Regions from separate parts of the Burkholderia sp. FW306-1C-G01B genome, predicted to be linked through region 2. Evidence: predicted binding sites of a transcription regulator. Region 2 holds the regulator's gene; the other holds the start of a gene.
The links. The regulator FliA, encoded in region 2, starts transcription of late flagellar genes. The targets are predictions, from matches to a motif close to CTAAAGTTTNNNNNNNNNNNGCCGNTA.
Positions count from the first base shown of each region.

Region 1 (7,498 bases), on a different contig from region 2:
CGAGCGCAGTCAGGCCTGTCGTCCCGGCGTAGCCGATCCACGAAGCCTGAACGGGCGCCGGCTTGTGCGCGAACGCGGTCAGGCGGTTGCGGCCGGTATGGCCGGACAGGTCGATCAGGATATCGATTCGATCGCGCCGGATCGTGTCGACGAGCGCAGCATCGTCGAGTACCGTGACGTCGGTCCACGTCTCGGCCTTTTCGCGAAGCTTTTCTGTGATGTGATCCTCGAATAGATGATTCGAGTAAAAATGCAAGGAAAGTCCCGGATCGTCGCTCAGATGGTGCACGACGGGTGCAAGATACGATGCGACCGCATGGTTGAACAGGTCGCCGGACACGAGGCCCACGCGCAGCTTGCGATGGGGCTCCCGAGGGTTGGCATGGCGCAAAGGCTTGACGCGCGCCTCATGCAGTTTCCCGAATGCGCGATGCTCGCGCAGCAACGTTTCCTCATCGACCGCATCGTCGTGAATCAGGCAGAACAGCAGGCTGCTGTGCGTGATGCTGTCCATCGGATTGATTTCGATGGCGCGCCGGAACCACGGGATCGCTTCGAGCGATGCGCCCTGGTCGAGCAGCAGGAAGCCGAGCGCGGAGTGCATTGAAGCGACCTGCGGCGCCAGTTCGACTGCGCGGCGGCATGCCGCGATCGATTCGTCGTGGCGACGCAGGCCATGCAGGACGAGGCCGAGAATCCGGTGACCTTCGGCGTTGTCGGGCTGCATCGCGATGATGTGACGACATTGCGTTTCCGCCTCGGTCGCCCGGTCGGCCGTGCGCAGCGCCTCGGCCAGCAGCGTGCGCGTCATCAGGTCGTGAGGTTCGCGCTCGATCAGTTGATAGGCGGCGTCGATGGTTTCGCGATAGCGGCGATCACGATACAGCGAGACGGTGAGCGCCCGCCAGCTCGCGGCGTCGGCCGGATACGCGGCAACCAGTTCCCGGGCGAGCGCGATCGCTTCGATATTGCGCCCCTTGTTGAACAGCGCCGTGTGCGCTTGCAGCTTGCGCGATGGTACCCGATGAAGGATCGGGCGATGGGCCGTCGGCGTCGCCTGCGTGGCGTCGTTGGCGGGCAGCGCCGCCAGCGATATGTCGAGCGTCGCCGGCGCGGGCGCGGCCGGTGCAGTCGGGAATACGACCGTCGGCGCGGCCATCTGCGCAATCAAGCCATCGAGTGCGGGGCCGTGCACACCGCGTTGCTGCGCCATCTCGACTGCGATCCACGCGGCCGGAGTCTGGCCGCTGCGGTACAGCGCGTTGATGTAGCCGACCCAGTAGTTGCCGTTGTGCGGAACTGTTCCGAGCGCGATCTCGAAGTGCGGAACGGCCGAACCGGGATCGCCCGCATCGACTTTCAGAACCGCCAGGTTGTAATTCGCATCGCCATGCTCGGGCAGCGCGCCGAGTATCGCTTCATACAGCGCTTTTGCATCGTCGAGCGCGCCGGCGTGGTGGCGCTCGATGGCGCTTTGCAGGACGAGCGCAATATCGTGCTCGAATTGCTGATCGGATGTCGGCGCGGCGATGGACGAATCGGACGAAGGCATGGCGATGGTTACGGGGAATCGGTCGGTACCATTATCTGCAGCGTCGCGGCGAGCCGATGCAGCGAGGTGACGCCAAAAGCCGCGTCAATTTGATTGATAGGCGCGTCCGCGGCATGGACCGCCGCGGGCCGGCGGCCCCCCCCCCCAAAAAAAACGCCCGCACGAGGCGGGCGGAGGCGAACGAGCACGCCCTCACATCAGCGCGTAGTTCTTGTTGTCGGGTTGGCGCGCGCGGGTCGGCGCGGCGTTTGCGGTGCGTTAGCGGCTCGCGACGTTCTGGTACTGGCCGACGGCTTGCACGCGGCCCATCGCCGCCTGGTATTCGTCGGTCAGCTCCTGCTGCGCGCGTTGCGCGTCGGCGAAGATGCGCTCGTTGCTGGCCTGCATGCGGCGGATCGCGGCGATGCCGGCCGGCGGCTGGTCGGACGCGAGCAACGCGACGAGCGGCTCGCGCGCGTCGACGAGGCGTGTCGCCTCGATCCAGTCGGCCATCGACGCCGCATGTTCGATCGCATCGGTGAGCGCGTCGAGCTGCGCGATCAGTTCGGTCTGTTCCATCGTGGCTCTCCTGTCCGGCCGGCGGTCAGCCCTTGTTGTTCGACATCGCGCCGGCGCTGTTTGCGCCGCCGAACAGCTGCGTCAGGTACTGCGAGTTGCTGTTCATCGTCGACATCAGCTTGTTGAGCGCGGTGAACTGCGCCTGGTACTGGCTGGTCAGCTGTGCCGCGTAGTTCGACAGGTTCGTCTGCTGCGTCGTGACGCTCTTCAGGTCGTTGCTGAGCGCCGTCGTGCGCGCGGCGATCAGCCCGTTCGTCTTCGTGTAGTTCGTGATGTTCGTCGTCAGCTGCTCGCCGATTCCGTTCGTCGAATTGAACAGCGACGCAACGCCCGACGGGTTGGTCTGCAGCGCGGTGTTGAGCGTATTGCTGTCGGTCTTCAGCGTGCCGTCGGCCTGCAGCGTGACGCCGATCGACGCGAGGTTGATCGTCGAGCCGTTGTTGTTCACGCCGCTCGCGACGATCGACGCGAGCGAGTTCTTGATCGTGTTCAGCGTCGAATCGCCGAGCAGCGGGCCTTGCGACGACGCGCCTGACGTGAAGCTCGACAGCGAGCCCATCGTCGTGACGAGCGTGTTGTAGAGCGTCACGAAGTTGTTGACCGCGGCGGCCTGGGTTTTCGTGTCGGTGGCGACCGTCAGCGTCTGGGTCTGGTTCGCGTTGACGGCGGCCGTGGTCAGGTTCAGCGTGACGCCGGTGATCGCGCTCGTCACGGTGTTGCTCGCGCTCGTGCCGGCGATGCCGTTGATCGTGAACGCGGCGTCCTGCGCGGCCGTGCTCTGCTTCCATGCGGCGCTGCCGTTCGCGGACGTGAACGTCGACTGGCCGCCCGTCGTACTGGCCGTCGACGTGACGCCGAGGCTGGACAGGCCGTTGTCGCCGGACACGTTGCTGAGCGCGACGCTGATCGTGTTCGCCGCGCCGGTCGGCGTCGAGCTGAGCACGAGGTGCGCGCCGTCGCTGCCGTTGACGACCGATGCGACGATGCCCGGGTTGCCGGTTGCAGTGTTGATCGCGGCGGCGATGCCGGACAGCGTGTTGTTCGTGCTGCTTACGTTGACCGTGAACGACTGGCTGCCGAGCGACAGCGTCATCGTGCCGGTGCCGAGCGCCGTCGACGAACCGAACGCGGCCGACGACAGCGACTGCGACGTCGCGATCTGCGTGACGCCGACCGAATAGCTGCCGGCGACGGAGCCGGCGCCGGCGGTCGCGGTGAGGCCGGTGCCGCTCGCGGTCGCGGTGAAGGTGTTCTGCAGCGAGCCGTTCGACAGCGTCGTGAGGCTGGTCTGCAGCGCGCTCAGCGCGGCCGAAAGGGCGCCGTACGCGGAAATCTGGGTGTTGTCGCTGGCCTGCTTCGCGGTGAGCGCGGCGCTTTGACCGGCGGTCTTCGCATTGACGAGCGCCGTCACGAGCGAGTTGACGTCCATCGACGAGTTGCCGGTCGAACCGCTGATGATCGATTGCGCGGCCTGCTGCAGCTGGCTGTTGGCCGAGTTGGTGGCGGAATTGACGGCGGAATTGATCGTCGACATCGTGTTGCTCCGTGCGGCGGATGATCCGTGAAATGCTGGGTGAAGACCTGGCCGCGGGGCGAAGCCCCGCGCGCCAAGCGCTTGCGGCCGGGCCGCGCGTTACGCGGGGCCCGGCCGTCGGTTGCTACGCGATTACTGCAGGAGCTTCAGGACCTGCTGCGGCAGCGAGTTCGCCTGTGCGAGCACCGAGATGCCTGCTTGCTGCAGCACCTGGTTTTTCGACATGTTCGCGGTTTCCTGCGCGAAGTTCGCGTCGGTGATCTGCGACTGTGCCGACGACAGGTCGGTCGATTCTGCCTGCTGCGCCGTTGCGATTGCCGTGAAACGGTTTTGTGCCGCGCCGAGTGCCGCCTGCACGTTGTTCACCGTCTGCAGCGCGTTGTCGATCGACACCATCGCGACGTTCGCACCGCTGACCGTGCTGATGTCGAGGCCCGACACGGTCTTCGGATTGTTGACCGCATTGATCTGGGCGATCGAGTTGTTGATTGCCGTGAGCTGCGCGGGCGTCGTGCCTGCGCCGGTTGCGCCCGCTTGCAGCGCCAGTGCGCCGACCTGCGTGCCCGTACCGGACGTTGCGTTGGCGCCGAACACTGCCTGTGCGACCGTTGCCGTGATGCCTTGGCCGTTCTGGTCGGTGAACGAATAGCCGCCCTTGCCGTCGGAAATCACGTTGATCGCGGAGATCGTCGCGGAGGCCGACGTATAAGCGCCGGCTGCGTCGAGGTTCAGGCCCGTCACCGTGCCGACCGTCTGGCCCTTCTGCACCAGGCCGCCGCCGATCTTCGCAGCCGACATGCTTTGGCTCAGGTCCAGCGAAATCGTCTGGCCGACGTTCGCGCCGACCTGGAACGACACGATGCCTGCCGAGCCGTCGAGAATGTTCGTGCCGTTGTACGTCGTTTGCGACGAGATACGGTTCACTTCCTGGACCTGCTGCGCAACTTCCTGCTGCAGTGCTGCCTGGTCGGTCGTGGACATCGTGCCCGTCGACGCCTGGACGGCCAGTTGGCGGATACGCTGCAGGCTGTTCGTCAGCGACGACAGTGCGCTCGATGCCGTTTGGATCATCGACACGCCGTCGTTCGCGTTCGACACGCCCTGGTTCAGGCCGTTGATCTGCGTTTGCATCCGCGTCGAAATCGCGAGGCCGGCTGCGTCGTCGGCTGCGCTGTTGATGCGCTTGCCCGACGACAGACGCGTGATGGCTTGCGACAGTGCGCCTTGCGAGCCGTTGAGGTTCTGCTGAGCAACCAGCGAGTTGATGTTGCTATTGATTCCGAGCATGGAAAAATCTCCTGTTTAAGCCGAAAGCCCTGGAAAGCCGTTTTTGGCGTCGGCGGAAGCACTCGTTCATTGCTGGCCGCCTCAGAGCAGGATTTCGGCGTACCAAAACAAAACTTGAGGGGTCTGTTGAGATTCGTCCCGATTTTTTATCGTTCTTTGTCATTTCGGACGGGGCGGGCCAGATGCCCGACTAACGGGGGCTGAGGCCGGCCTGCCGACGGAGTTGCAAGGCTGTGAACACGGAATCGACAAAAGGATGGTTTTGTCTGTGATTCCCTGATATGATGGCGGGCTGAATTGAGATTTCTGTCACGCCTTTGCCGGTTTCGGCATGTCTGCTGGCAGTCAAACGCGGCGCTGCACGCGGTTGTGAAGCGTACTCGCGGTGCTTTCCGCCTCTCTTTTCCGGCCTCCGAGGCCGTATTTCCGCTCGTTTCGCCTGTTGTGGGGACGCTCGGATGGCCGGTGCGTGGCGCTTGGCCGCTACGTTTTTGACCGTTTAAGCAATTTAGGAACGACATGACGACGATTCTTCTGAAAGAAAACGAGCCGTTCGAAGTGGCGATTCGCCGCTTTCGTCGCGCTATCGAAAAAAATGGCCTGATCGCTGAGCTGCGCGAACGCCAGTCTTACGAAAAGCCGACCGCAGTCCGCAAGCGCAAGAAGGCAGCAGCCGTCAAGCGCCTGCACAAGCGCCTGCGCAGCCAGATGCTGCCGAAGAAGCTCCACTAAGAGCGTCTTACGGCTCGCCGCTACGGTTCGCCGCGAAAACGGCGGAGTGTGTCTCGAAAGAGGCCGCTCCGCCGTTTTGCTTTTGGAGGCCGGGAAAGTCCCGATGCCGTGACGTCGAGGCCGCCGACCCGCGCGTGCTGGTGATCTATCTGTCGCTCGCGGTCGGTCGTGCCGGCGTCGTCACGCGCCGCGCGGTGATTGGAGGGGGCAGAGCCGTTGCCGGCTCCGGGTGATGGTTGGCGCTGGTCAGCCCGCCTTGCGCCGGCGTGCCGGCTGCTTGCCGCCGAGCGCCGCGCATTGCGCGTGGCACGGGCAGCCGGTCTCGTGATCGTTGACCATGCCGGTCGCCTGCATCAGCGCATAGCAGATCGTCGAACCGACGAACTTGCAGCCGTACGCCTTCAGCGCATTGCTGAGCGCGTCGGATTGCTCGGTCGACGCGGGCGCGTCGCGATACGACTCCCATGCGTTCTGGACCGGCGTGTTGCCGACGAACGACCACAGGAACGCGGCGAGCGACCCGTGCTCGTCGCGGATGCGCTGCACGGCGCGCGCGTTGGTCACCGCAGATTGCACCTTCGCGCGGTTGCGCACGATGCCGGGGTTCTCCAGCAGTTTCTCGATGTGCTTCGGCGTGAAGCGCGCGACGGCGTCGACGTCGAAATCGGCGAACGCTTCGCGATAGCCCGCGCGCTTGTTCAGGATCGTCGACCACGACAGCCCGGCCTGTGCGCCTTCCAGGATCAGCATTTCGAACAAGTGGCGATCGTCGTGCGACGGCACGCCCCACTCGGTATCGTGATAGTGAGCATCCGCTTCCGTCTTCACCCAGTTGCACCGCTGCGACATCGTCTGCCTCGTTTTCAGTGTCGGTTCGATCGCGCCAGCATAGCGGAAGCCCTTTTCGCGGGATAGCCGGCCGAACGGCAGATGGGCGCGCGGCGCCGATCCGGTTAAGCTTGGCGCCTGTTCGAATCAGCGGGATGGAAGCATGGCGGCATTACTTTTTGCGATCGGCATCGACGGCGGCGGCACGGGTACGCGCGCGGTGCTGGCCGACCGGCACGGGCGCGAGCTCGCGCAGGGGCGCGGCGGCCCGTCGGGGCTCGGTCTCGGCATCGAGCGCGCGTGGGCGTCGATCGGCGCGGCCTGCGCGGATGCGTTCACGCGCGCCGGTTTCGCGTTCGAGTGGTCGCAGTGCGCGCTCGGCTGCGGGCTCGCAGGCGTCAACAACGCGGCGTGGCTCGCCGCGTTCCGCGCGCAGGCGCCGCTCGGCGCGCTCGCGATCGAGAGCGACGCGTATACGACCGTCGTCGGCGCGCACGGCGGCGCGCCGGGGCTCATCGTCGCGCTGGGCACCGGCAGTATCGCGGCGGCGCTCGATGCGGGCGGCGCGTGCCGGATCGCGGGCGGCTTCGGCTTTCCGTCCGGCGACGAGGCGAGCGGCGCGTGGCTCGGCGTGCGTGCGCTCGCATATGCGCAACAGGCGCTCGACGGCCGCGTGCCGCGCGACGCGTTCGCCGACGCGCTGCTCGCGGAAACGGGCGCGCAGGATCGCGACGCGCTCGTCCAGTGGTCGTGCGATGCGAACCAGACGATCTATGCGCGGCTCGCGCCGATCGTGTTCGCGCACCGCTCGCACCCGGTCGCGGGCGCGCTGATCGCGCAGGCCGGCGAAGAGATCGGCAAGATGATCGATGCGCTCGATCCGCAGCAGGCGCTGCCGGTCGCGTTGTGCGGTGGGCTCGCGGACGCGCTCGCGCCGGCCGTGCCGGCGCGCCACGCCGCGCGGCTGCGCGCGCCGCTCGACGATTCGGCGCATGGCGCGCTGCAGC
Region 1 is NZ_JBYSWZ010000018.1:12,281-19,778, reverse strand. It holds gene AC3WLY_RS29440 (tetratricopeptide repeat protein) at 1-1,552, opposite strand, end outside; gene fliT (flagellar protein FliT) at 1,811-2,110, opposite strand; gene fliD (flagellar filament capping protein FliD) at 2,136-3,644, opposite strand; gene AC3WLY_RS29425 (flagellin) at 3,777-4,931, opposite strand; gene rpsU (30S ribosomal protein S21) at 5,451-5,663, shown strand; gene AC3WLY_RS29415 (DNA-3-methyladenine glycosylase I) at 5,910-6,512, opposite strand; gene AC3WLY_RS29410 (glucosamine kinase nucleotide-binding domain-containing protein) at 6,655-7,498, shown strand, end outside.
Region 1: a site for FliA is predicted at 5,024-5,050, ahead of AC3WLY_RS29425 (flagellin). Genes of this name have one in related genera too.

Region 2 (7,498 bases):
CAACGTCGAAATCGAACGCGAGATTCCCGGCTCGCTGTACTCGGCCGTCGCCGAAGTGCTCGCGTGGGTCTACCAGCTCAAGCGCTTCCGTTCGGAAGGCGGCGCGTTCCCCGCGGTGCCGGTCGATCTCGACGTGCCGGCCGAACTCGACAAGGGCACGTCGGTGCCCGCCGACGATGAGCGCGAGGAAGCCGAGGACACGCTCGGCACGCAAGGCGCGCAAGGAGCCTCGTGATGATTAGCCCCCACGCTCACATTCGTTCGCTGCCCCCCAAGGGGGCGACTGCCTCCCTTGGGGCGGCCCGGCGGGAGGCAGCATGAGCACCCCGACCGGCCTGTTCGCGAAGCGCACGAACCCGTTCGCGGGCACCAACCTGCGCGCGCTCGCGGGCCCGATCCTCATCTGCATGATCCTGGGGATGATGATCCTGCCGCTGCCGCCGATGCTGCTGGATCTGCTGTTCACGTTCAACATCGCGCTGTCGGTGATGGTGCTGCTCGTCAGCATGTACACGATGAAGCCGCTCGACTTCGCGGCGTTCCCGAGCGTGCTGCTGTTCTCGACGCTGTTGCGCCTGTCGCTGAACGTCGCGTCGACGCGCGTCGTGCTGCTCGAGGGCCACACGGGCCCCGACGCGGCCGGGCAGGTGATCGAGGCGTTCGGCCACTTCCTCGTCGGCGGCAACTTCGCGGTCGGCATCGTCGTGTTCGTGATCCTGATGATCATCAACTTCATGGTGATCACGAAAGGCGCGGGGCGGATCGCCGAAGTGTCCGCGCGCTTCACGCTCGACGCGATGCCCGGCAAGCAGATGGCGATCGACGCCGACCTGAACGCCGGCCTCATTAACGAGGAACAGGCGCGCAAGCGCCGCCTGGCCGTGTCGCAGGAAGCCGAGTTCTACGGGTCGATGGACGGCGCGTCGAAGTTCGTGCGCGGCGACGCGATCGCGGGCCTGATCATCATGGCGATCAACGTGATCGGCGGGCTGATCGTCGGGATGGTCCAGCACGACATGAGCTTCGCGGCGGCCGGCACGAACTACACGCTGCTGACGATCGGTGACGGCCTCGTCGCGCAGATCCCGTCGCTCGTGATCTCGACCGCGGCCGGCGTGATCGTGTCGCGCGTCGCGACCGACGAGGACATCGGCACGCAGATCACCGGGCAACTGTTCACCAACCCGCGCGTGCTGACGATCACCGGCGTGATCATCGTGATCATGGGGCTGATCCCGGGGATGCCGCACTTCGCGTTCCTCGCGCTCGGCGGCGGCGCGATCTGGCTGGCCCGCACGCAGACGAAGCGCGCGGCGGCCCGCAAGGCGGCCGGCGACGTGACCGACATCGCGCCGCCCGCCGCGCTGCCGTCCGACAGCCACGAGGCGACCTGGGACGACGTGCAGCTGATCGACCCGCTCGGCCTCGAGGTCGGCTACCGGCTGATCCCGCTCGTCGACAAGAACAGCGACGGCGAGCTGCTCAAGCGCATCAAGAGCATCCGCAAGAAATTCGCGCAGGAAATCGGCTTCCTGCCGCCGGTGATCCATATCCGCGACAACCTCGAACTGCGGCCGAACGCATACCGGATCGCGCTGAAGGGCGTCGAGATCGGCGTCGGCGAAGTGTTCCCGGGCCAGTGGCTCGCGATCAACCCCGGCCAGGTGACGGCTGCGCTGCCGGGCGCCCTGACGCAGGATCCCGCGTTCGGGCTGCCGGCCGTGTGGATCGACGTCGCGCTGCGCGAACAGGCGCAGGTGTACGGCTACACGGTGGTCGACGCGAGCACGGTCGTCGCGACGCACCTGAACCATCTCGTCGTCCAGCACGCGGCGGAGCTGCTCGGCCGCCAGGAAGTGCAGGCGCTCGTCGAGCGCACCGGCAAGGACGCGCCGTCGCTCGTCGAGGACCTCGTGCCGAAGACGATCTCGCTGACGACGCTGCAGAAGGTGCTGCAGAACCTGCTCGAGGAAGGCGTGCCGATCCGCGACATGCGCACGATCCTCGAGGCCGTGTCCGAACATGCGGGCCGCGGCGACGCGTTCGAGATCACCGCCGCGGTGCGGCTCGCGCTCGGCCGCGCGATCACGCAGCAGTGGTATCCGGGCGCGGGCGAGATGCAGGTGATGGGCCTCGACTCGAATCTCGAGCGCGTGCTGTCGCAGGCGCTCGCCACCGGCGCGAATCCGGGCCTCGAACCCGGCCTCGCGCACAACCTTCTGACCGGCACGCAGCAAGCGATGCTGCGTCAACAGAATCTCGGGCTGCCGCCCGTGCTGCTGGTGCAGCACGCGCTGCGCGCGATGCTCGCGCGTTTCCTGCGCCGCAGCCTGCCGCAATTGAAAGTGCTGTCGTATGCCGAAGTGCCGGACACACGCACGATCAAAGTCGTTAACGTCATCGGGGGTTCCGCTTGAACATTCGCAAATTCACCGGCGCAACGAGCCGCGACGCGCTTCGTCTCGTGCGCGAGGCGCTCGGCGCCGACGCGGTCGTGCTGTCGAACCGCACGCTCGATGACGGCAGCGTCGAAATCGTTGCACTGGCCGATTCGGACCTGGCCGCGGTGACGCCGCCGGCCGCCGCACGGCCGCGGATCGCCGCGCCGCGCGTGCCGGAATCCGTGCCGGCCGCCGCGGTGCCGGGCATCGTGTCGCGCCCGGGCGCCGCGTTCGCGCGCCCGAGCGTCAATCCGTATGCGGCGGGCGATGGCGGGCTGCCGGACGTGTTTTCGTCGGTGTTCGGCGCAAGTGCCGAAGCGAACGAAACGGACGACGCGGACGAGACGGCGGCGCAACCTTCGACGCTCGACGCGGACGCAGCGGCTGCGGCTGCGCCGTCGACCGCCGCACCGGCCCCCGGATGGCCGGCCCCCGGTACGCCGGCCGCCGGATGGCCGGCCGCCGCTTCCGAACCCGCGCCGTGGCTCGTCGAGCACGCGAAGCGCCTGACGCAGCAGCGCGACGCGCTGATCGCGCGCACGCAGGCGACGCCCGCCGCGCCGCAAGCGAGCGCACTCGCGCCGCAGGGTGCCGCGAGCGCATCGTCGCCCGACTGGGCACGCGACATCGTGCGCGATGCCGAACGCCGGATGCCGGCTGCTGCCCCGCGCAAGCCCGACACGAACGCCGCGAACGCCGCGAAAGCGGCCGAGCGCACGCGCCTGTCCGCCGATACCGCCGCCGCGGTGGCCGATGCGGTGAAATCGCGCGTCGAACGAATCGTCAACGACACGGTGATGCACGAACTCGGCGAACTGCGCGGGATGATGGAAGAGCAGTTCGACAGCCTGATGTGGCACGACCGCCAGCGTCGCAGCGCCGTGCACGGCGCGCTGACGAAGCACCTGTTCGCGGCCGGCCTGTCCGCGCAGCTCGTGCGGATGCTCGTCGACAACCTGCCGTCCGGCGACGGCGCGCAGACCTTCGAGCAGGCCGTCGAATGGGCGCAGTCGGTGCTCGCGGCGAACCTGCCGGTGCTCGACAGCGAGGACGCGCTGATGGAGCGCGGCGGCGTGTTCGCGCTGATGGGGCCGACGGGCGTCGGCAAGACCACCACCACCGCGAAGCTGGCCGCGCGCTGCGTGATGCGCTTCGGCGCGAGCAAGGTCGCGCTGCTGACCACCGACAGCTACCGGATCGGCGGCCACGAGCAACTGCGCATCTTCGGCAAGATCCTCGGCGTGCCGGTGCACGCGGTGAAGGATGCGGGCGATCTCGCGCTCGCGCTGTCCGAACTGCGCAACAAGCACATCGTGCTGATCGACACGATCGGCATGAGCCAGCGCGACCGCGCGGTGTCCGACCAGATCGCGATGCTGCACGGCGCGAACGCACCGGTGCAGCGCCTGCTGCTGCTCAACGCGACGAGCCACGGCGACACGCTCAACGAAGTCGTGCAGGCGTACCGCAGCGCGGGCGAGCATCCGGACCTGGCCGGCTGCATCCTCACGAAGCTCGACGAGGCGACCCACCTCGGCGGCGTGCTCGACACGGTGATCCGCTACAAGCTGCCGGTCCATTACGTGTCGACCGGCCAGAAGGTGCCGGAGAACCTGTATGTCGCATCGACCAAGTTCCTGCTGAAGAGCGCGTTCTGTGTGCCGCGCGACGGCTCGCCCTTCGTGCCGCAAGACGAAGACATGCCGACGCTGCTCTCCGCACTGACCGCACGTTCCACCGCCGAGCTGCACGAGGTGCGATTTGGATAAACGAATCATCGACCAGGCCGAAGGGCTGCGGCGCTTGCTGGCCGGGCGCGCGTCGCGCATCGTCGCGGTGACGGGCGGGCCGGCGGGCGTCGGCTGCACGTCCACCATCGTGAACCTGGCGGCGGCGCTCGCGTCGCTCGGCAAGGATGTGCTCGTCGTCGACGAGCGCGCCGACGTGCATTCGGCCAGCGCGACGCTCGCGGGCGCGTGGCTGCGCGACGGCGAGCGCACGCGGGTGGCCGCCGGCTTCGGCCTGTGCGCGGCCGCGCGGCTCGCGCGCGCCGGCTACAGCGACACGCAACTGAGCGACTTCATCGACGGCCCGGCCGACATCGTCCTCGTCGACGCGCAGCTCGGCGCCGACGGCTCGTTCTCGGCGCTCGCACGCGAAGCGCACGACGTGCTGGTCGTCACGCGGGTCGCCGCGCAGGCGATCACCGAGGCGTACGCGTGCATGAAGCGGCTGCATTTCGCGCACGCGTTCGCGCAGTTCCGCGTGCTGACCAATCACGTCGGCAGCCATGCGGATGCGAAGACGGCCTTCGACAACCTCGCGGGCGTCGCAAGCCGCTACCTGACGGTGTCGATTGCCGACGCGGGCTGCGTGAGCGCCGATCCGCTCGTCGAACACGCGCGCGAGCTGACGCATGCGGTGGTCGACGCGTTCCCGTCGGCGGCGGCCGCGCGCGACTACCGGCAGATTGCCGCCGACCTGCTGTACTGGCCGATGCGCCCGCGTTCGGGTGCGGACCGCGCCGTCCACGCGGGCGGCAAGCCGTCGTATCAGGCGGGCGCGGCACACGCCGCGTGAGCGCTACCGGAAGGAGAGAGCCATGATGTACAACGCTCAAGGAAAGATGTCCCAGGCCGACGTGCTCGCGCAATATGCGCCGCTCGTGCGTCGCCTCGGGCTGCAGCTCGTCGCGAAGATGCCGGCGAGCGTCGACCTCGACGACCTGATCCAGGCCGGCATGATCGGCCTGATGGACGCGGCCGGCCGCTACAAGGAAGACCAGGGCGCGCAGTTCGAGACCTACGCGACGCAGCGCATCCGCGGCGCGATGCTCGACGAGCTGCGCAGCAACGACTGGCTGCCGCGCAGCCTGCGCAAGACGTCGCGCGAGGTCGAGCACGCGGTGCACCAGGTCGAGCAGCATCTCGGCCGCTCGGCGAGCGAGACCGAGATCGCGCAGCACCTGAACATGCCGCTCGACGAATACCAGGGGATGCTGCAGGACCTGCACGGCAGCCAGCTCATCTACTACGAGGATTTCGACCGCGCGGCCGACGACGAGCCGTTCCTCGACCGCTATCGCGTCGATCACGCCGATCCGCTGTCGTCGCTGCTCGACGAGCATTTGCGCGAGGCGCTCGTCGAGGCGATCGAGCGGCTGCCGGAACGCGAGAAGCTGCTGATGTCGCTGTACTACGAACGGGGTCTGAATCTGCGCGAGATCGGCGCGGTGCTCGAAGTGAGCGAATCGCGCGTGTGCCAGCTGCACAGCCAGGCCGTCGCGCGCCTGCGCGCGCGGCTGCGCGAACAGGCGTGGGTCGGCGCGGAGTCCTGACCCTTTCCAGACGGCAACGCGCGCCGACGCCGCGCGCTTGCGCATTTTGCGCGCCGATTTGCTACAATCCCTCCCGTTTTCCGAGGAGCGTTGCGACGGACCACTCTGCGTCCGCCAGGCTCGGAAGGCTTCACCAAGCAGCCGTGCGGCGCGCGTTTCGCGACCGTCGCGCCGGCTCCGCTTCCTGAACGGCGCTCACGTCACCAATCTAGAACTTTTTTAGAAAGGAGGGCGTGATGAACGCCATTATCGATTCGCAAGCTTCCAAGGATTACGTCGTCGCCGACATGGCGCTGGCCGGCTGGGGCCGCAAGGAACTGAACATCGCCGAGACCGAAATGCCGGGCCTCGTGCAGATCCGCGACGAATACAAGGCGCAGCAGCCGCTGAAGGGCGCGCGCATTGCCGGTTCGCTGCACATGACGATCCAGACGGGCGTGCTGATCGAGACGCTGAAGGCGCTCGGCGCGGACGTTCGCTGGGCCTCGTGCAACATCTTCTCGACGCAGGACCACGCAGCGGCCGCGATTGTCGAAGCCGGCACGCCGGTGTTCGCGTTCAAGGGCGAATCGCTCGACGAATACTGGGAGTTCTCGCACCGTATCTTCGAATGGCCGAACGGCGAATTCGCGAACATGATCCTGGACGACGGCGGCGACGCAACGCTGCTGCTGATCCTCGGCGCGAAGGCCGAGAAGGACCGTTCGGTGATCGCGAAGCCGACCAACGAGGAAGAAGTCGCGCTGTACAAGTCGATCGCGAAGCACCTCGACATCGACGCGACCTGGTACTCGAAGCGCCTCGCGCACATCAAGGGCGTGACCGAAGAAACCACGACCGGCGTGCACCGCCTGTACCAGATGGAAAAGGACGGCCGCCTGCCGTTCCCGGCGTTCAACGTGAACGATTCGGTCACGAAGTCGAAGTTCGACAACCTGTACGGCTGCCGTGAATCGCTCGTCGACGGCATCAAGCGCGCGACCGACGTGATGATCGCGGGCAAGGTCGCGGTCGTTGCCGGCTACGGCGACGTGGGCAAGGGCTGCGCGCAGTCGCTGCGCGGCCTCGGTGCGACCGTGTGGGTCACCGAAATCGATCCGATCTGCGCGCTGCAGGCGGCGATGGAAGGCTACCGCGTCGTGACGATGGAATACGCGGCCGACAAGGCCGACATCTTCGTGACGGCGACCGGCAACTACCACGTGATCAACCACGATCACATGAAGGCGATGCGCCACAACGCGATCGTCTGCAACATCGGCCACTTCGACTCGGAAATCGACGTCGCGTCGACCCGCCAGTACCAGTGGGAAAACATCAAGCCGCAGGTCGACCACATCATCTTCCCGGACGGCAAGCGCGTGATCCTGCTGGCGGAAGGCCGCCTCGTGAATCTCGGCTGCGCGACCGGCCACCCGTCGTTCGTGATGTCGAACTCGTTCGCGAACCAGACGCTCGCGCAGATCGAGCTGTTCGTGCGCGGCGGCGAGTACGAGAACAAGGTGTACGTGCTGCCGAAGCATCTCGATGAAAAGGTCGCGCGCCTGCACCTCGCGCGCATCGGCGCGAACCTGTCCGTGCTGTCGGACGAGCAGGCTTCGTACATCGGCGTGCAGAAGGACGGCCCGTTCAAGCCGAACCACTACCGCTACTGATGCGCCGCCGCCGCCGTGCCGTGCGCGCCCTGCTTCGGGGCACACGGTGCGGCGGCGGCACGGCG
Region 2 is NZ_JBYSWZ010000026.1:9,541-17,038, forward strand. It holds gene flhB (flagellar biosynthesis protein FlhB) at 1-235, shown strand, start outside; gene flhA (flagellar biosynthesis protein FlhA) at 318-2,417, shown strand; gene flhF (flagellar biosynthesis GTPase FlhF) at 2,414-4,210, shown strand; gene AC3WLY_RS34250 (MinD/ParA family ATP-binding protein) at 4,203-5,021, shown strand; gene AC3WLY_RS34255 (RNA polymerase sigma factor FliA) at 5,044-5,778, shown strand; S-adenosyl-L-homocysteine riboswitch at 5,855-5,982, shown strand; gene ahcY (adenosylhomocysteinase) at 6,015-7,433, shown strand.